3 regions of the Kytococcus schroeteri genome follow, and region 1 is predicted to be linked to each of the others. Evidence: riboswitches for the same ligand, from Rfam matches in the RefSeq annotation. Region 1 holds a riboswitch; each other region holds the start of a gene.
The links. A riboswitch is a leader RNA that binds a small molecule or an ion and turns the genes downstream of it on or off. The one in region 1 is predicted to bind S-adenosylmethionine.

Region 1 (6,684 bases):
AGGTGCTCAGCGAGCACCACGCGGTGGCGGTGCTGCCGGACGGCGAGCCGCTGCCGCCGCGGGGCAGCGTGGTGCGCGTGGTGCCCAACCACGTGTGCAACGCGGTCAACCTGGCCGAGGAGCTGCTCGTGGCCGACGACGGTGTGGTCACCGAGCGGTGGCCCGTCGCGGCGCGGGGACGCAACAGCTGAGGGGCGGGACTCGGCGTCGGCTCCGCCGGGTCACCGGCAGGCGGAACGGGCCTTGGTGAGCATCTCCTCGTACTCCGCCCGCGGGTCCGAGGCCAGCACCACGGCCCCGCCGGCCCCCACCGTGACGCGTCCGCCGTGCACGACGGCGGTGCGGATGACGATGGCCAGGTCGGCCGTCCCGGTGGCCGACAGGTAGCCGAGCGTGCCGGCGTAGACCCCGCGCGGTCGGCCCTCGAGGCGGTCGAGCAGGTCGGTGGAGCGGGCCTTGGGGGCTCCCGTCATCGAGCCGCCGGGGAAGGCCGCGCGCAGCAGGTCCACCACCCCGGCCCCCTCGCGCAGGCGCCCGGTCACCGTCGTGACCAGCTGGTGCACCGTCGCGTGGGTCTCCACCGCCATGAGGCGGGGCACCCGGACCGTGCCCGGCCGGCAGACGCGCGCCAGGTCGTTGCGCAGCAGGTCCACGACCATGAGGTTCTCGGCGCGGGTCTTGGGGTCCGTGGCCAGGGCGGCGGCGCGGGCAGCGTCCTCGGCCGGGTCTTCGCTGCGGGCCGCGGTGCCCTTGATGGGGCGGGTCTCCACCGAGCCGTGGGCGTCCACGTGCAGGAAGCGCTCCGGGCTGGAGCACAGCACGGCGGTGCCGCCGTCCTGCAGCAGGGCGGCGAAGGGCGCCGGGTTGGTGCGCCGCTGGCGCAGGTAGGTCGGCAGCACCTCCCCGGTGAAGGGGGCGTCCACGGCCGTGGTGAGGCACAGCTCGTAGGACTCGCCCTCGCGCAACCACCGGCGGGCGGTCTCCACGTGCTCGGCGTAGGTGGCGGCGTCCACGAGCAGGGAGCCCTCCACGTCGGCCACCAGTGGTGTGCCCGCTGGCCGGGGCAGGAGCAGCGGGTCCGGTCCTGGGCCCGTGTCCGCGCCGGGTTCGCCCTCGCCGAGCAGGGCCCGCTGCGTGGAGGCGGCCCAGGCCTCTGCAGCGGTCACGGCGGCCGGCTCGTCGGGGCAGTGGGCCACCACCCACCCGTCCCCGGTGGCGTGGTCGAGCACCGCGTACCGGTCGGCTGACATCCACACCGCCTCGGGCGTGGCCGCGGGGACCACCGGGGGCGCGTCCGAGCGGGTGTCGGTCCAGCGCCGTGCCTCGTAGCCCAGCCAGCCCACGAAGCCGCCCTGCAGGTCGAAGGGCAGATCCTGCCGGTGCGGGGTCGGGCGCGCGGCCAGGGCGTGCTCCAGCACGGCGAAGGGGTCCTGTGCGGCCGAGGGGCGCAGCACCACCGCATGGGGTCCGGTGGGGGTGCCGAGCATCGTGAACCGGCCCCCGCCCTCGCCCGTGCGGGCGCTGTCCAACCACCACGAGGAGGGGCCGGCCGGGTCGGGCACCGGCCCCGACCCGGCCGGCGGTGCGGTCCCGGCCCCGCCGGCCACCCGGGCCGCCCAGCGTGCGTGCACCACCTCGGCGCCCACCCGCTCGAGCCCGGGCACCGGCCTGGCCACGAGGGTCCACGGCCGCGGGGCCGCCGCGCGCACCGCATCGGCGAAGGCCTGCACCACCGCCAGCCCGTGCGGCGTGCCCACCGACTCGGGGTGGAACTGCACGCCCCACCACGGCCGCTGCGTGTGGTGGGCCAGCTGCACCACGCCGTCGGGGGTGCGGGCGTCCACCACCCACCCCGCGGGCAGGGGCTCGACGGCCGCCAGCGAGTGGTAGCGCACCACCTCGGTGGCCGGTGGCAGGTGCGCCGCCAACCCCGTGCCGTGGTGCTCCAGGGCGTCCACCAGCCCGTGCTGCGGGGCCGGGGCCGGCTCCACCCGCCCGCCGGTGGCCACCACCATCAGCTGGTGGCCCAGGCACACCCCCAGCGTCGGCAGGCCGGAGTGCTCCAGCGCCCAGGCCGCCAGGCGCACGTCCTCGGGGCGGGCGGGGTGGCCCGGCCCGGGGGAGATGACCAGGCAGTCCACCGCGCGCACCGCGGTGCGGATGCCGGGGTCGTCGTGCGCCAGCACCAGCGGCTCGCGGCCGAGCGCCGCCGTCAGCAGGTGCGCCAGCACGTGGGTGTAGGAGTCGTGGTTGTCCACGAGCAGGGCATGCAGCGGGCGCGGCGGGAGCGAAGCGGTCACGGCACCTCGTCGAGGGCGGTGTTCCACGCCAGGGCGCGTCCCGGGGCGGCGAGCACCAGTGGCCGCCCGCCGTGCTCCCAGGCCGTCACCCCGCTGATGCCGTGCAGTGCGCTGAGCAGCCAGAGCTCGTGGCCGGCCAGCTCCTGCGGCGTGCGGTGCGCGCTGGCGGTGCGCACCCCGCGGCGGGCGGCCAGCTCGCGCAGCCGGAGCTCGGTGACCGACGGCAGCCGCCCGGCGGCCGGGGGAGTGGTGAGCACCTCGCCCTCCCACCAGGCCAGGGTGCCGTGGGCCGCCTCCAGCACGTGGCCGGCGGACGAGAGCAGCACGGCGTCGTCGGCGCCGCGCCCCAGGGCGGTGCGGCGTGCGTCGGCGAGCACCGCCAGGTCCGGCCCCTTGACCTCGGGAGCGGTGCGCGGGTCGGCTCCCGGGAGGGTCCACAGCCTCGATGCGGGACGACGCGGCGGCGCGGGGCGCAGCAGCACGGTCACCCCGGTGGTGCGCACCTCCAGCCGGGGGAACCACTCGCCCTCGGCCAGCTCGGCCGGCATCTCGTGGGTGGCGGCCACCACCTTCTCGGCCCAGTCCGGCACGCCCGGCCAGGTGCGCGCGGCCGCGGCCACGGTGCGCTCCAGGTGGTGCAGGCGCCCCGGCCACCAGCCGTCCACGTGGCGCCACGAGGTCACCACCACCGGCTCGGGTGCTGCTGCGGCCTCCACGCTCCTCCTCCGCTCTCCGGGCATCACTCGCACGGCCGCTCATTGTGCGGCATCGGTCACAGGGGTTTGCGGTCACCGGGTCCGTGGCCTACGGTCGTGGACACCTCATCCAGAGCGGCCGAGAGACGTGGCTCCACGACGCCGCGGCAACCCGGCGGACCGACAGGTCCGACCACGGGTGCCACTGCCACGAACGATGCGAAGGAGTTCGAGATGCAGCACCGCACCTCCCCTCACCCCCGCCTGAGTGGCGCCGCCCGCACCTCGATGTCGGGCACCTCCTGGGCGTCGCGGCGAATGCCGGCGGCGCAGCGGGCCGCCTGAGCCCCCTGCGCCGAGCCTCGTCCTGAGGCTGACGACCCCCTTTCCCCGCCGCCGCCCCATCGGGTGGCCGGCTGACCGCACCCCGATGCGCCCTCGCGCCGGGGCGGTCCCCCGTACCCAGGAGACGCCATGACCCAGCCCACCACCGCCACCGAGACCACCCCGACCACCCGCGCCACCGCCGACGCCCCCTCCGCCGAGGCCCTGGACCCCACCACGTGGGGCCTGGCCACCCGCGCCGTCCACGCCGGCCAGGTGCCCGACTCCGACACCGGATCCCGCGTGCTGCCGCTCCACCAGACCACCAGCTACGTCTTCGCCGATGCCGACCAGGCCGCCAACCGGTTCGCCCTGGCCGAGCTGGGCCCCATCTACACGCGCCTCAACAACCCCACGACGCAGGTGGTGGAGGACCGCCTGGCCGCCCTGGACGGTGGGGTGGGCGCCCTGCTGCTCTCCTCCGGCCAGTCCGCCACCACCCTGGCGCTGCTCAACCTGTGCGACGCCGGCGACCACGTGGTGGCCTCGTCCCACCTCTACGGCGGCACGCAGAACCTCTTCGCCGTCACCCTCAAGCGCCTGGGCATCGACGTCACCTTCGTGGACCCGGCCGACCCCGCCGCCTGGCGCGCCGCGGCCACCGACGCCACCAAGGCGTTCTTCGGCGAGACCGTCTCCAACCCCTCGGGCACCGTGCTCGACATCGCCGCCGTGGCGGAGGTGGCGCACGAGGTGGGCGTGCCGCTGGTGGTGGACAACACCATCGCCACCCCGGCGCTGCTGCGCCCCATCGAGCACGGGGCCGACGTGGTGGTCTACTCGGCCACCAAGTTCCTCGGCGGGCACGGCACCGCGGTGGCCGGTGCCATCGTCGATGCCGGGCGCTTCGACTACACGGCCCATGGCGACCGCTTCCCGCACTTCACCGAGCCGGACGAGACCTACGGCGGCATCGTCTTCGGCCGTGACCTGGGCGCGGACGGGGTGTTCGGGGTGAACCTCTCCTACGTGCTGCGGGCCCGCGTGGTGCTCCTGCGCGACCTGGGGGCCTCGGTCTCGCCCTTCAACGCGTGGCTCATCGCCCAGGGCCTGGAGACGCTCACGCTCCGTCTGGAACGCCACCTGTCCAACGCGCGCACCCTCGCGCACTGGCTGGCCGAGCACCCGCAGGTGCAGCGCGTCCACTGGGCCGGGCTGCCGGACCACCCCTCCCACGCGGTGTCGGCGCGCTACCTGCCCGACGGTCCCGGCTCGGTCGTCTCCTTCGAGCTGGCCGGCGGTGCCGAGGAGGGGCGCGCCTTCGTCTCCGCCCTGCGCCTGCACAGCCACGTGGCCAACATCGGCGACGTGCGCTCGCTGGTCATCCACCCGGCATCCACCACGCACGCCCAGCTCTCCGAGGCCGACCAGCGCGCGGCCGGCGTCACCCCCGGGCTGGTGCGGCTCAGCGTCGGCATCGAGGACGTGGACGACCTGCGCGCCGACCTCGAGCGGGGGTTCGCGGCCGTGGCTGTCGGGGGTGCGCGGTGACCGCCACGCTCCCGAGGCGTGGCGCGGTGTCCGCCGGCGCCGGGGCACCTGCACCGCGGCACCGCGTCGTGCGCCCCGGGCCGGTGCGCCTGGAGGGTGGTGCGCTGCTGGACCCCGAGGTGTCGCTGCGCACCTGGGGAGCCCCCGCGGCGCCCGACGGCTCCAACGTGGTGGTGGTGCTGCACGCCCTGACCGGCGACTCCCACGTGGGCGGCCCCGGTGGCCCGGCGCACTGCCCGCGCGGGTGGTGGCCGGACCTCATCGGGCCCGGGCGCCCCCTGGACACGCGGCGCCTGCACGTGGTGGCGCCGGACGTGCTCGGCGGGTGCAGCGGCACCACCGGCCCGGCGAGCCCCGCCCCGGACGGGCGCCGGTGGGGCAGTCGCTTCCCGGCCGTGACGGTGCGCGACCAGGTGGCCGTGGAGGTGGCCGCCGTGCGCGCGCTGGGCCTGCGCCGGGTGGGGTACGTGCTCGGCGCCTCGGCCGGTGGCATGCGCGCCCTGGAGTGGGGCCTGCAGCGCGAGGTGGAGGCGGGGCACCTGTGCGTGGTGGCCGCGCCGGCCGTGGCCTCGGCGGACCTGCGCGGCGGCCTGGCCCTGCAGCGGCAGGCGGTGACCGCCGACCCGGCGTGGCGGGGCGGTGACCACCCGTCGGGGGCGGGCCCGGTGGCCGGGCTCGCCCTGGCCCGGCGGATGGCGATGCTCACCTACCGCAGCGCCGACGGCCTCGAGGAGCGCTTCGGGGAGGGGTCGCCGGGCACCTGCGCCTCGGGTGGCTCGGTGACGGCCTGGCTGGACCACCACGGGGACTCGTTCGTGCGGCGCTTCGACGCCGGGGCGTACCTCGCCCTCATCGACGCGATGGCGAGCCACGACGTGGGGCGCGGGCGCGGGGGAGTGCCGGCGGCCCTGGCCGCCGTCCACGCCCGGGTGACGGCGGTGGGCGTGAGCAGCGACCGGCTGGTGCGCCCCGAGGAGGTGCGCCGGGTGGCGGCGCTCGCCGGGGGCCGCTACCTGCAGGTGGAGTCCGCCAGCGGCCACGACGGGTTCCTCACCGAGACCGAGGCCGTGGCGGGGCTGCTGGGCTCGGTGCTGGCCTGAGCGAGGGTGGCAGGGCGTGCGCGGCCCGGGTCGTGGACAACCTGCCTGACCGTGCCACGATGCGCGCCATGACACGCGTGCTGGGAGTGCTGGGTGCCATCGAGGCCGAGGTGGTGGCGCTGCGGGCGGCGCTGGAGGACGCCCACGAGGAGGTGGTGCTCGGCCTGACCGTCACCCGCGGCGTGCTCGACGGCATCCCCCTCGTGCTGGCGCGGTGCGGCGTGGGCAAGGTCAACGGGGCCCTGGGTGCCGCGGCCCTGCGGGTCGCCGGGGCCGAGGCGGTGCTCTTCACCGGGGTGGCCGGCGGCATCGCGCCGGGGGTGGCCGTCGGGGACCTCGTGGTGGCCGATGACGTGGTGCAGCACGACGTGGACGTCACCCCGCTGGGCCGCGGGCCCGGCGAGCTCCTCGGCGAGCCGCTGGCCTGGTCGGCCGACGACCGGCTGCGCGCCGCTTGCGAACGGGCCGCTCGCGCCATCGCCGAGGACGCCGCGGTCCACACCGGGCGGGTGGCCTCGGGCGACCAGTTCGTCGCCAGCGGGGCCGCGCGCGCCCGCATCCACGAGGTGTTCGGCGCCCTGGCCGCCGAGATGGAGGGTGCCGCCACCGCCCAGGCCTGCGCACGCATGGGGCTGCCCTGGGCCGTGGTGCGCAGCATCAGCGACAGCGCCGACGAGGGAGCGGTGGAGGACTTCCCGGCGTTCCTGGAGATGG
Region 2 (6,684 bases), on a different contig from region 1:
GAGCACGAACGGCTCCAGCCCGCTGGCGCGCAGCCGGGGCTCGGGCTCGGCGGGCACGCGCGGGGCGTGGCCGGCCACCGCCTCGGCGATGGCGCGCACGTGCTCCGGGGTGGTTCCGCAGCACCCGCCCACGATGTTGAGCACCCCCTCGGCAGCCAGGTCGCCGAGCACGGCGGCCATGTGCTCGGGCGTCTCCTCGTACTCCCCGAAGGCGTTGGGCAGGCCGGCGTTCGGGTGCGTCGAGAGAAGCGCCGGGGTGGCGGCGGAGAGCTCGCGCAGGTGGGGGCGCAGCGCCTCGGCGCCCAGGGCGCAGTTGAGGCCCAGGCTGAGCAGGTCGGCGTGCTCGGTGCTGATGGCGAAGGCGGTGGGCGTCTGGCCCGAGAGCGTGCGGCCCGAGGCGTCGGTGACGGTGCCCGAGAGCATCACCGGGATGCGGCGGCCGGTCTCGCGCTCCACGTCGCCCACGGCGTGCAGGGCGGCCTTGGCGTTGAGCGTGTCGAAGACGGTCTCCACCAGCACCAGGTCGGCGCCGCCGCGCACCAGGGCGGCCACCTGCTCGCGGTAGGCGGCGCGCAGGGTGGCGTGCGTGACGGTGCGCAGCTCGGGGCGTTCGACGTCCGGGGAGAGCGAGGCGGTGCGGTTGGTGGGCCCCACCGCACCGGCCACCCAGCGGGGACGTCCGTCGGCGGCCTGCACCGCGTCGGCCACCTGCCGGGCGGTGCGGGCGGCGGCCTCGTTGAGGGCGGCCACCAGGTGCTCGCAGCCGTACTCGGCCTGCCCGATGGCGGTGGAGCTGAAGGTGTTGGTGGTGGTGATGTCCGCGCCGGCCTCCAGGTAGGCGCGGTGCACGCCGGCCACCAGGTCGGGGCGGCCCAGGTTGAGCAGGTCGAAGTTGCCGGCCAGCGCACGGTCGTCGGGCGTGTCGTCGGCGTGGAAGTCGGCCTCGGTGAGCTCCATCCGCTGGAACATCGAGCCCCACGCGCCGTCGAGCACGAGGATGCGCTCGCGGGCGGCGGCGTGCAGCGCCGCGGCCGCGGGGGAGGGGGCGAGGGGCTCGGCGGCGGCGGTGCCGGCGGTGGGTGCGGTGACGAGGGGCGCGGCGCTCATCGACACCCACCCCCGGCCCGCTCGAGCCCTGCGGCGACGTCGGCGGCTAGGTCGGCCGGGTCCTCCAGACCCACCGAGAGGCGCAGCAGCCCCTCGCCGATCCCGGCCACCTCGCGCGCCTCGGGCGTCATCGAGGCGTGGGTCATGGTGGGCGGGTGCGCCACGAGCGACTCGGTGCCGCCGAGGGACTCCGCGAGGGTGAAGCACTGCAGCCCGTCGAGGAAGCGCGCCACCGCCTCGCGCCCGCCGGCCAGCTCCAGGCTCACCATCGCCCCGAAGCCCTGCTGCTGGCGAGCGGCCACCGCGTGACCGGGGTGGTCGGGCAGGCCCGGGTGGTGCACCGCGGCCACGGCCGGGTGGCCCACCAGGGCGTCCAGCACGGCGGCGGTCCCCTCGGCGTGGGCGCGCAGGCGGGTGGGCAGCGTGCGCAGGCCGCGGAGGGTCAGGTAGCTGTCGAAGGGCGCGCCGGTGATGCCCAGCACGTTGGACCAGTACGCCAGCTGCTCGGCCAGCTCGTCGGTGCCGGCCACCACCGCGCCGCCCACCACGTCGGAGTGGCCGTTGAGGTACTTGGTGGTGGAGTGCACCACCAGGTCGGCGCCGAGCTCCAGCGGCTGCTGCCACAGCGGGGTGCAGAAGGTGTTGTCCGCGGCCACCAGGGCCCCGGCGCGGTGTGCGGCGTCGGCCACGGCGCGCACGTCGGTGACGCGCAGCAGCGGGTTCGAGGGCGTCTCCACCCACACCAGGGCGGCGCCGGGGGCGAGGGCCTCGGCCAGGGCGGCGGCATCGGACTGGTCCACGGCCACCACCTCGAGCACGCCCCGGCGGTGCAGCTCGTCGAACAGCCGCCAGGTGCCGCCGTAGGCGTCGTGCGGGATCACCACGCGCTGGCCGGGCCGGGCGAAGCCGGTGGCCACCAGGGTGACGGCAGCCATGCCGGTGCAGGTCACCGCGGCGCCGGCGCCCCCCTCGAGGGTGGTGAGCGCCTCGGCGAGCAGGTCGCGGGTGGGATTGCCCGAGCGGGTGTAGTCGTACCGGCGCGGCCGGCCGAGGCCCTCGAAGGCGAAGTTGCTCGAGAGGTGCAGCGGGGGGATCACCGCGCCGTGCGCCGGGTCGGTGTCGATGCCGGTGCGCAGCGCGCGGGTGGTGCGGGAGAGGGAGGTGCGGGTGAGCGTGCTCATGCTGGGGCCTTCCTCAGGGGTCCGGCACCGCGGTGACCATCTCTCGGGGTGCGACGGTGTGCCGGAGGAAGACCCGCGGGGAGGAGCTCGCCCGTCGGTCCCATCTTCCGGCGAGCCGAGGCTCCCCGCAGGAGGTGGCACCGTTCCTCGTGGTCGCCCACGAGGCGGTTGCCCCGGCGTCATCGGTCCTGATCCCTCAGCCGGTCGTGATGGATGTGCGCAGCACGGTACAACACGTCCGGCGCCCGCCCACGCGCTCGGGGTGCAGGGTGGCGGGTGTCACGTCCGGCCGGGGTCAGGGCACCGGGTCCGGGTACCGGGTCCGGGTACGCGCGAGGGCGGGCCCACCGTGGTGGACCCGCCCTCGCGCGGGGGACGCCGGGCCCGCGAGGCCCGCGTCGTGCCGCGTCAGCGGTAGTTGGTGAAGGTCAGCGCGGCGTCGATGTCGTCGTTGGCCTTGAGCGCGCGCTGCACGGCCTGAAGGTCGTCGCGGCTCTTGGAGCTCACGCGCACCTCGTCGCCCTGGATGACGGCCTTGACGCTCTTGCCGAACTCGTCGCGGATCTGCTTGGAGATCTTCTTGGCGACCTCCTGGCTCAGGCCCTCCTTGAGCACCCCCTCCAGGCGGTACTCCTTGCCGGACGGCTTGGGCTCGGCGTCGTCGCCGAAGTCCACGGACTTCAGGCTCACCCCGCGCTTGACCAGCTTGGTCTGCAGCACGTCGAGCACGGCCAGGCAGCGCTCGGCGGTGTTGGCGCGCAGGGTCAGGGCGTCGCCCTTGAGCACCACCTCGGCGCCCACGTTGCGGAAGTCGTAGCGGGTGCCGATCTCCTTGGCGGCCTGGTTGACGGCGTTGTCCACCTCCTGGCGGTCGACCTTGCTCACGACGTCGAACGAGGACTCACTGGCCATGGGTGCTCCTGTCATCGAGGGGGTGGAGCCGCCCCGGGGCGGCTCGGTTTGTCCGATCAAGGGTAGGGCGGCTAGTATCCAGCCCGCAGTTTGGCAGGTTGTCCGAGCGGCCAATGGAAGCGGACTGTAAATCCGTCGGCGAAAGCCTACGCAGGTTCGAATCCTGCACCTGCCACGCACACGACCCCCGAGGAACCGTTCCTCGGGGGTCGTCCCGTACCCGGGCCCCCGCGGATCGAGGGGTGGGCCGCCGGCTCAGACGCGGCCGGGCCGGGTGCCGCGCAGGTCGTCCACGATGGGGAACAGGGCCAGCACCAGCAGCAGTGCGGCGGGGACCACCACCGCCCGGTAGCCCACGGCCACCCCGGCCAGCGCCCCGGCCACGCCCCCGAGCACGAAGGCGCCGACCAGGGTGGCGTGCAGCGCCATCCGCTGCCGGTCGGCCCGCACCGGGTCGGGGTCGCCGGGCGGGTTGCGGTAGAGCCACTTGCCCAGCTCGATGCCGAGGTCGGTGACCATCCCGGTGACGTGCGTGGTGCGGATGGTGGCCCCGGTGACCTTGGTGACCAGCGCGTTCTGCAGGCCCATCGTCCAGCAGAGCACCGCCACCGCCGCCCAGCCGTGGCCCCACGCGGTGACGCTGTCGGCGAGCAGCCCCACGAACAGCATCGCCAGGGCCTCCACCACGAGCACCACCGCGAACCGGCTGGCCACCTGCCGGCGGCGCAACGCATTGAACAGCAGGGCGCAGCTGGCCGCACCCACCACGAAGGACGCGATGCCCAGGGCCGCGAGCAGGGCCAGGCGGTGGTCGCCGAGCACCAACTGGTCGGCCAGGGTGGCGGTGAGCCCGGTCATGTGCGAGGTGTAGACCGCCACCGCCAGGAAGCCCACCGAGTTGAGCATGCCCGCGGTGAACGCCAGACCGGCGGCGAGGTGGCGGTTGTCGGCCGCGGTGCGGTCCGGACCGGCCACCCGGCGCAGGTGGGTCACGGCGCGGACGAGGGCTGGGTGCACGGCGCGACCGTAGCAACGCCGTCCCGATCCCTCGCCCTTGTGGCCCGTGTCACGTCGCGGCCCGACGACCCGGGTGGATTGGCCGCGCGAACCTCGCCGGTCGTACCGTGGTGGCATGACCGAGACCGTGAAGACCGTTGACCTTCCCTCCGAGAACAGCTCCACCGACCCCAGCTGGTACATCCAGATGGAGGACGAGCACGCGGCCCACAACTACGGCCCGCTGCCCGTCGTCCTCGCCGAGGGCAAGAACGCCCGGGTCACCGACGTCGCCGGCAAGACCTACATCGACGCCCTGGCTGGCTACTCCGCGCTGAACTTCGGCCACGGCAACGAGGAGCTCATCGCCGCTGCCAAGGAGCAGCTGGACAAGATGACGCTCACCTCCCGCGCCTTCCACTCCGACCGCCTGGGGCCGTTCACCCGCGACCTGGCCGCCCTCACCGGCAAGGACATGGTCCTGCCGATGAACACCGGCGCCGAGGCCGTGGAGACCGCCCTGAAGATCGCCCGCAAGTGGGGCGCCGACGTCAAGGGCGTCGAGAACGGCAAGCAGCACATCATCGTGATGGACGGCAACTTCCACGGCCGCACCACCACCATCATCAGCTTCTCCACCGACGAGGAGGCCCGCGCCGGCTTCGGCCCGTACGCGCCCGGCTTCTCCGTCGTGGAGTACGGCAACGCGCAGGCCGTGCGCGAGGCCATCACCCCGGACACCGTCGCCGTGCTGCTCGAGCCCATCCAGGGCGAGGGCGGCGTCGTGATCCCGCCGGAGGGCTACCTGGCCGAGGTCCGCGAGATCACCCGCGAGAACAACGTGCTCATGATCTGCGACGAGATCCAGTCCGGCCTGGGCCGCACCGGCACCACGCTGGCCTCCCAGTACGAGGGCGTCGAGGCCGACATGTACACCCTGGGCAAGGCCCTGGGCGGCGGCATCGTGCCGGTGTCCGCGGTCGTGGCCAATGAGGACGTCATGGGCGTCATCACCAAGGGCACCCACGGCTCCACCTTCGGTGGCAACCCGCTGGCCTGCGCCGTCGGCCACCAGGTGGTCAAGATGCTGGCCACCGGCGAGCACCAGAAGGCCGCCGCCGAGCGCGGCAAGCAGCTGGCCGAGGGTCTGGAGGCCCTGGTGGGCAAGGGCCTGGTGGCCGTGCGGACCCGCGGCCTGTGGGCCGGTCTGGACATCGACCCCGAGCTGATGACCGGTCGCGAGGCCTGCGAGAAGCTCATGGAGAACGGCGTGCTGGCCAAGGACACCCACGGCTCCACCATCCGCCTGGCCCCGCCGCTGACCGCGACGGCCGAGGACATCGACGCCATCGTCGAGGCCGTGCGCAAGGCCCTGGGCGCCGACGCCTGATCCGGCGCACCCCGTGACGATGGGGGCCGTTCCGCAGCAGCGGAGCGGCCCCATCGGCGTGTCCGGGGGTCGGGAGGGAGCCCTACCATCGGGACGTGCTGTCCGCGAGCCTGCTGGTCCCCGTCCTCGTCGGCGTCCTCGTGGGGCTGCTCATGGGCTCCCTCGGTGGTGGCGGGGCCATCATCGCCGTCCCGGCGCTCATCTACCTGGTGGGCCAGTCCCCGCTCGAGGCGTCCACCACGTCGCTCGTGGTCGTCGGCCTCACGAGCGTGGTGGGCGTGCTCCAGCACGGGCGCGCCGGGCGCGTCGCCTGGGGTGAGGGAATGGTCTTCGGGCTCCTGGGAGCCGCAGGCGCGGCCGGCGGCTCCGTGGCCTCCCAACGGGTGCCTGAGGCGGTGCTCATGACCGCGTTCGGGCTGCTCCTGCTGTTCGTGGCCCGCACCATGTGGCGCAGGGCCCGCTCCGGGGCCCGCCGCGCGGACGCCGATGACCTCGAGGCCGTGCCGCCCCTGCTCACGCTGCGACCGTTCCGCGTGGACCCCTCGCGGGTGCTGCCGGTGCTGCTGGCGGCCAGTGCGGTCGGGTTCCTCACCGGCTTCTTCGGGGTGGGCGGCGGGTTCGCCGTGGTCCCTGCCCTCACGCTCGTGCTCGGCCTGCCGATGCGGCGCGCGGTGGGCACCTCGCTGCTCGTGATGATCCTCAGCGCCACCGTGGCCCTGGGGGTGCGGGCCGGCAGCGGGTTGCAGCTCGACTGGCCGCTGACCCTCACCTTCGCCGGCGTCGCGATGGCGGCGAGCCTCGTCGGCGGCCGCATCGGCCAGGCCGTGCCCGCCCACCGGCTGCAGAGCGCGTTCGCCCTGCTCCTCGTGGCCGTGGCCGTGCTGACCCTGGTGCAGACCGCGCTGGGCTGACCCCTCAGGCGGTGAGGCCGGCGTCGTCCTGCCCGTCGAGCAGGCTGCTGGCCAGCCAGGCGTCCGGGATGCCGAAGGCGTCCACCAGCACGCCCGCCACCGGCCGCAGCTGCGCGCACAGGGCGTTGACCGTGGCCGTCACCGCCTTGGACTTGGCCCCGCGCAGGTGCTCGTGCTCCAGGAACCA
Region 3 (6,684 bases), on a different contig from region 1:
CCCTGGCGTTGTGGGTGCTGGTCACCGGCGACACCGCCTTCGTGCTCAACGCCGTCGCCATGAACGTGGGCGACTACGTGGCGCTCTTCCCGGGCACCACCCTGGACACGATGGCCTTCGACCACCCCGAGGAGTGGATGAGCGCCTGGACGCTCTTCTTCTGGGCGTGGTGGGTGGCCTGGGCGAGCTTCGTGGGCATGTTCCTGGCCCGCATCTCGCGCGGCCGCACCATCGGGCAGTTCGTGCTCGGCACGCTCACCATCCCGTTCACCTACATCGTCATGTGGGTGTCGATCTTCGGGAACTCCGCGGTGCAGCGCATCCGGGGTGGCGACACCGCGTTCGGCGAGCTCGCCGTGGACTCCCCGGAGCAGGGCTTCTTCACCCTGCTGCAGGACCACCCGCTGCCGATGCTGCTGGTGGGCGTGGCCACCTTCGTGGGCCTGCTGTTCTACGTGACCTCGGCCGACTCCGGCGCGCTGGTCATGGCCAACCTCAGCTCCGACCTGCCCGACCCGGAGACCGACGCCCACCCCGCCCTGCGCATCGGGTGGGCCGTGGCCACCGGCGTGCTCACCATCGCGATGCTCGTGGTGGGCGGCATCCCGGCGCTGCAGAGCGCCACCATCGTCATGGGCCTGCCGTTCGCGGCGGTCATGGTGCTGGTGATGGTGGGGCTGCACCGTGCGCTGGAGGCCGAGCGGGCGCGGGTGGACGCCCACCGTGCCTCGCTCACCGGCCAGCTGGCCCGCGGCGAGGGGCACGGACGCTCCTGGCGCACCCGCCTGGGCACCACCCTCGGGGCGGTGAGCGTGGCCCGGGCCACCGAACGGCTCGAGGAGGTGGTGCTCCCGGCCCTGGAGTCGGTGGCCACCGAGCTGCGCCGCCGCGGCGTGGACGCCCACGTGGAGGCCAGCGAGCCGCTGGAGCGCGGCCGGGTGAAGCGGCGGGCGGTGCTCATCGTGCCCCCGGCCGACGCCGGGGCCCCCTCGGCGCCGGCGGACCCCTTCCGCTACCCGGTGCAGGTGCGGGTGGTGCCGCGGCCGAGCTACGGCGCGGGCGTCATCGAGGCCGACGACACCACCACCCGGCTCGAGGTGGCCCTGCCCACCGGGGAGGTCTACGACGTCCTCACCTCGGAGCCCGACGCGCTGTGCCACGACGTGCTCGACCACTACGAGCGCTGGGCGGCGGCCCGGACGGAGGTCCAGGTCGCGGTCCTCTGACGCAGGTCAGGTCGCGGAGGCTGCCCGCACCAGGGAGCGGGCGGCCTCCAGCCCTGCCCGGAGGGCGTCGTCGGCGGTGCCGTCGAGCATCAGGGCCAGCGACCCCTCGTAGATCACCTCGATCGAGCGGGCGAGGGAGGCGGCCGCCCCCGGGTCGGCCGGCAGGAGGGAACCCGCGGCCTGCTGGAGGCGCGAGCGCAGCAACTCGCGCTCCCGGGTGAGCACGGCAGCGACCTCCGGGGCCGCCTCGGGGAAGCACACGGTGGTGGCGCGGAAGGCGCACCACCGTTCCTCCGGCAGCCGGTCCCGGAGCTCCTGTGCGGCGGTGAACGGCGAGAGCAGCCGCGCCGCCGGGTCCGAGGTGGCGTCCCAGTGCTCGTCCCACGCCTGGGGCCACATCTCCAGGCGGCGGTCGAGGGCGGCGGCCAGCAGGCCGTCCTTGTTGCCGAAGTGCACGTAGAGGCTGGCCGCCGAGGCGTGGGCGTCCTTGAGCAGCACCGTCACGGGGGTGGTGGCGCCCCCGTCGACGAACAGCTTGCGCGTCGCCGCGTCGAGCAGGCGTTCACGCACAGGCGTCTTGGCGGTCATGTCGAGAGCGTAATGGGTGGGGTTGGGAGTGCGAGCCGGGCCCGGGGCGGCGCGGGCCGGCCTGTGCGGGAGGGATGTCCCGGGCGCGAGGAAGGCCCCCGGACCGAGGGGGTCCGGGGGCCTTCGCGGCGTGGCGCGGGTCAGACGCCGGGGGGCGGGGGCGGCGTGCTGCCGCCGCGGTTCCAGGACTGGTCGTCCTGGCCCGTGGAACCGGTGGAACCGTTCCAGTCCTGCTGGCCGGCCGGCGTGGCGCCACCGGACGCCGGGGCGTCGGTGGAGGGCGCCTGGTGGCCGTACTCCGGCGCCGGGGGAGCGGACTGGCCGTACTCGGGCTGGGAGCTCGGGTTCAGGCCGTATCCGGGTGCCGGGGGAGCGGACTGGCCGGTGGTGTTCTGGCCGTAGGCGTCCGGCTGGTAGCCCGGGGCGCCGTTGGTGCCCACCTGGCCGTAGGCTGGGGCGGGCGGAACCTGGCCGTTGCGCTGGGAGTACGGCGTGGACCGGGCGTACTGGTCGGAGTACTCACTGTTGGTGTAGCTGGAGTACTGCTGCTGCTTGTTCTTGCGGCGACCGAAGAACCACAGCAGGCCGCCGACCAGCATGAGCAGGAGGCCCAGCGGGATGAGGAAGATCGCGGCGGCCAACCCCAGCCCGAGCTTCATGAATGCACCCATGTCGGCCGGGCCGCTCAGGGCGTAGCCGGGCTCGGAGCAGGTGACGGTGACGTCGCCGGCCGTGTCGGCGGTGATGGTGCCCAAGATGTTCTCGTTGTTCACCTCGGCGCTCGTGCCCGGGGCAAGGTCGCCCAGGGTGGCGCCCTGGACCGTGCACGCGGAGCTGTCCGCGCCGGGGCCCAGGAGCATGCGGGTCTCGTCCTCGTCCATGCTCACGGTGGTGGAGCCCTCGATGGACTGCTGCTGGTCCACGAAGTCGGAGACCTCCTTGAAGGTCGTGCCTGCTAGCACGGCACCGATGATGCCGAGGACCAGGGACAGGACACCCAGGAAGAACAGGATCTTGCCGAAGGTCTTCATCGGCGTCACCCCTCTCGTGTGTCGGCGCCCGGTCGTGCCGGGCGGGTGTGTGCGGGGCGGACGCCCCGTGCCGGGCCCCACGCTACCGAGGGACGGGGCGTCCGGCGTGAGGCGCACCACGTTCGGCCCGGCGATTTGGAAAATCTCAGACCGGGGTCGTAGGTTGTGCGCACTGTATCCAGAGCGGTGGAGAGATCTGGCTCTTTGAAACCGCAGCAACCCCCCGTCGCGGGCGAGGGTGCTAACGCCAGATGCGATGGAGGAACCATGAGCTGCACCTGTATGACGTCGAGGTCCTGACCCTGCGGCCGGCGCTCCCGTACCCGCTTCGCGCGGAGTGAGGTGAGCGAGCCGGACCGGTCGGGCCCTCAGAACCCACGCATCCACCACCTGTACGCCGTCGCGCCACGGACCCAGGGGTCTGCCACTGCATTCCCCGGTGATTCGTGGGCCCATTTCGTCCTGCCCGGAAGGACCATTCATGATCACCCTGGACAATGTGTCCAAGACCTATTTCCCGCGAGGTGCGGGCGAGCCCGTCCGTGCCCTGGAGGACGTCTCCCTGCACATCGGCCGTGGCCAGGTCCACGGCATCGTCGGGCCGTCGGGCTCCGGCAAGTCCACCCTCGTGCGATGCATCAACCTGCTCGAGCGCCCCACCTCCGGGCGCGTCACCGTGGACGGCCGGGAGCTCACCGCCCTCAGCAGCGGACAGGTGCGCGCCGCACGCCGCGACATCGGCATGATCTTCCAGCACTTCAACCTGCTGGACTCGCGCACCGCCGCCCAGAACGTGGCGCTGCCGCTGGAACTGGCCGGGGTGGGCCGCGCCGAGCGCACCCGCCGTGCCGCCGAGCTGCTCGAGCGGGTGGGCCTGGGCGGCCGGGCCAAGGCCCACCCCCGCCAGCTCTCGGGTGGCCAGAAGCAGCGCGTGGCCATCGCGCGGGCCCTGGTCACCCACCCCAGCGTCCTGCTCTGCGACGAGGCCACCAGCGCCCTGGACCCCGAGACCACCAGCAGCGTCCTGGACCTGCTGCGCGAGCTCACCGCGGACCTCGGGCTGACCACCGTTCTCATCACCCACGAGATGGACGTGGTCACCCGCGTGGCCGACGGCGTCACCCTGCTGGCCGACGGCCACGTGGTGGAGTCCGGCTCGCTGGCCGAGGTGGCCGCCACCCGCGGCAGCGCCCTGGCCTCCCAGCTCGTGCCGCGCCCCGTGCGCGCCCTGGACGCCGCCGACCTCCCGGCCTGCTCCCGCATCGTGACCGTCGACCTGGCCACCCAGGACGAGAACGCCGTCATCGCCGAGCTGCGCGCCACCGGCGCCGAGGTGCAGGTGGCCGCCGCCCGCGTGGAGAACGTGCACGGCGCCCGCGTCGGCACCCTCGACCTGCTCGTCACCCAGCCCTCCACCCACCGACAGGAGATCCCGGCATGACCCGCGACCGCCTCATCGAGGAACTCATCGACGGCACCTGGGACACCCTCTACATGGTGGGCCTGTCCTCGGCCATCGCCCTGCTGCTCGGCATCCCGCTGGGCGTGCTGCTCGTGGCCACCGCGCCCGGCGGGCTCTTCCCGCACCGGGCGCTCAACTCCGTGGTGGGCGCGGTCGTCAACGCCGGCCGGTCCATCCCGTTCATCATCCTGCTGGTGCTCATCGCCCCGCTCACCAAGAGCCTGGCCGGCACCACCATCGGCCCCACGGCCGCCGCCGTGCCGCTGACCCTCGGGGCCATCCCCTTCCTGGCGCGCCTCGTGGAGACCTCCCTGCGCGAGGTCGACCCCGGCAAGGTGGAGGCCGCCACCGCGATGGGGGCCACTCGCGGCCAGGTGATCCGGTCGGTGCTGCTGCCCGAGGCCCTGCCCGGCCTCATCGCCGGACTCACCGTGACCGTCGTGGCCCTCATCGGCTACTCGGCCATGGCCGGCGCCGTGGGCGGCGGGGGCCTGGGCGACCTGGCCATCCGCTACGGCTACCAGCGGTTCGACATGACCGTGACCCTGGCCTGCGTGGCCGTGCTCATGGCCCTGGTGGTGCTGGTGCAGTTCCTCGGCGACACCGCCGCCCGCATCACCCGCCACTGAGCGCCCGCCCGGGTCACCGGGCCCTGCCGCCGCGCGCCGCGCGGCACCCCCTCACAGCCCGCCACGCCGCAGCGCGTCGTGGTGAGGGCACCCCCTACCCACCTGACCGGAGGACCCCGTGCACACCACCTCGCACACCACCCCCGCCCGGCGACGCACCGCGCTGGGCCTGGCCGCCCTCGCTCTCGCCGCCCCCGCGCTCACCGGCTGCGGCGCCGAGGAGACCCGGGCCGAGGAGGACGGACGTCCCGTGCTGCGCGTGGCGGCCACCCCCACGCCCCACGCGGACATCCTGCGCCACGTCGACGAGGAGCAGCTGGACGCCGAGGCCGGCTTCGAGCTGGAGGTCGTGGAGTTCACCGACTACCTGCAGCCCAACGCGGCGCTCGACGAGGGGTCGGTGGACGCCAACTACTACCAGCACCGCCTCTTCCTGCAGAGCCAGGAGCAGGCCGCCGGGTACGACTTCGAGGTCGTGGCGCCCATCTCCAACCAGCCGCTCGGCCTCTACTCCGAGGAGGTCGACTCCCTGGAGGACCTGGCGCCGGGTTCCCGCGTGGCCATCCCCAACGACCCCACCAACGGGGCCCGCGGCCTGTGGCTGCTGCAGGAGGCCGGACTCATCGAGCTGGCGGACACCGGCGACCTCCCGCCGACGCCCGAGGACGTGACCTCCAACCCCAGGGACCTGGAGTTCCTGCCCGTCGAGGCCGCCCAGACCTCCCGCTCCGTCGGCGACGCCACCCTGAGCGCCGTGCCGGGCAACTACGCCGTGCAGGACGGTCTGGACACCGACGACGCCCTCGCCCTGGAGGACCCGCGCGACGAGCGCTTCGTCATCAACCTCGTGACCACCGCCGACCGTGCCGACGACCCGCAGCTGGCCGCCCTGGCCGACGTGCTGCACGGCGACGCGGTGGGGGAGTACATCGAGTCCACCTGGCACGGCACCGTCGTGCAGGTCGACTGACCCCACCCCGCCGCCCCACCCCGTCCACCCACCCACCCCATCCCACCCCACAGGAGATCCCCATGAGCACCGTCCGTCCCACCCGCCGCACCCTCCTCGCCCTCGCCGCCGGCCTCACCGCATCGGCCACCCTGGCCGCCTGCGGCGGCGACGAGAGCACCGGCGGCTCCGCCTCCGGCGGGGAGAGCAAGACGCTGAAGGTCGGCGTCAACCCCGTGCCGCACGGCGAGATCCTCACCTTCGTCAAGGAGAACCTGGCCCAGGAGGCCGGCCTGGACATCGAGGTCGTGGAGTTCACCGACTACGTGCAGCCCAACGCGGCCCTGGACGCCGGTGACCTGGACGCCAACTACTTCCAGCACCAGCCCTACCTGGACGAGCAGAAGAAGGCCGCCGGGTACGACTTCGTGAGCCTGGGCGCGGTGCACCTGGAGCCGCTGGGCGTCTACTCCGAGACGGTGAAGGACCTCAAGGAGCTCTCCGGCGACAGCAAGGTGGCCATCCCCAACGACCCGTCCAACGCCGGTCGTGCGCTCAAGCTGCTCGCCGAGCACGGCGTGCTCGAGCTGGAGGACACCGGCGACATCGCGCCCACCGTGGCCGACGTCAAGGACGGCGGACCGGAGGTCGTGGAGCTCGAGGCCGCGCAGCTGCCCCGCTCGCTCGGTGACGTGGACGCCGCCGTCATCAACGGCAACTACGCCATCGAGGCCGACCTCTCCCCGGTGGACGACTCGCTGGCCCTGGAGAAGGCGGAGGGCAACCCCTACGCCAACCT

Region 2: another riboswitch for S-adenosylmethionine. It lies ahead of metB (cystathionine gamma-synthase); the one in region 1 lies ahead of ACFFHC_RS05480 (O-acetylhomoserine aminocarboxypropyltransferase/cysteine synthase family protein).
Region 3: another riboswitch for S-adenosylmethionine. It lies ahead of ACFFHC_RS06745 (methionine ABC transporter ATP-binding protein); the one in region 1 lies ahead of ACFFHC_RS05480 (O-acetylhomoserine aminocarboxypropyltransferase/cysteine synthase family protein).

What each region holds. Positions count from the first base shown of each region.
Region 1 is NZ_JBHLVH010000012.1:54,870-61,553, forward strand. It holds gene ACFFHC_RS05465 (alanine racemase) at 1-191, shown strand, start outside; gene ACFFHC_RS05470 (chorismate-binding protein) at 222-2,300, opposite strand; gene ACFFHC_RS05475 (aminotransferase class IV) at 2,297-3,016, opposite strand; SAM riboswitch class I at 3,119-3,219, shown strand; gene ACFFHC_RS05480 (O-acetylhomoserine aminocarboxypropyltransferase/cysteine synthase family protein) at 3,470-4,870, shown strand; gene ACFFHC_RS05485 (homoserine O-acetyltransferase family protein) at 4,897-5,970, shown strand; gene ACFFHC_RS05490 (5'-methylthioadenosine/adenosylhomocysteine nucleosidase) at 6,039-6,684, shown strand, end outside.
Region 2 is NZ_JBHLVH010000027.1:66,749-73,432, reverse strand. It holds gene metH (methionine synthase) at 1-1,107, opposite strand, end outside; gene metB (cystathionine gamma-synthase) at 1,104-2,288, opposite strand; SAM riboswitch class I at 2,386-2,504, opposite strand; gene ACFFHC_RS10605 (YajQ family cyclic di-GMP-binding protein) at 2,697-3,200, opposite strand; tRNA gene ACFFHC_RS10600 (tRNA-Tyr) at 3,293-3,375, shown strand; gene ACFFHC_RS10595 (YoaK family protein) at 3,456-4,217, opposite strand; gene rocD (ornithine--oxo-acid transaminase) at 4,333-5,586, shown strand; gene ACFFHC_RS10585 (sulfite exporter TauE/SafE family protein) at 5,682-6,497, shown strand; gene ACFFHC_RS10580 (acyl-CoA dehydrogenase family protein) at 6,502-6,684, opposite strand, start outside.
Region 3 is NZ_JBHLVH010000013.1:216,935-223,618, forward strand. It holds gene betT (choline BCCT transporter BetT) at 1-1,226, shown strand, start outside; gene ACFFHC_RS06735 (TetR/AcrR family transcriptional regulator) at 1,233-1,814, opposite strand; gene ACFFHC_RS06740 (hypothetical protein) at 1,955-2,845, opposite strand; SAM riboswitch class I at 3,017-3,108, shown strand; gene ACFFHC_RS06745 (methionine ABC transporter ATP-binding protein) at 3,327-4,286, shown strand; gene ACFFHC_RS06750 (methionine ABC transporter permease) at 4,283-4,936, shown strand; gene ACFFHC_RS06755 (MetQ/NlpA family ABC transporter substrate-binding protein) at 5,055-5,906, shown strand; gene ACFFHC_RS06760 (MetQ/NlpA family ABC transporter substrate-binding protein) at 5,969-6,684, shown strand, end outside.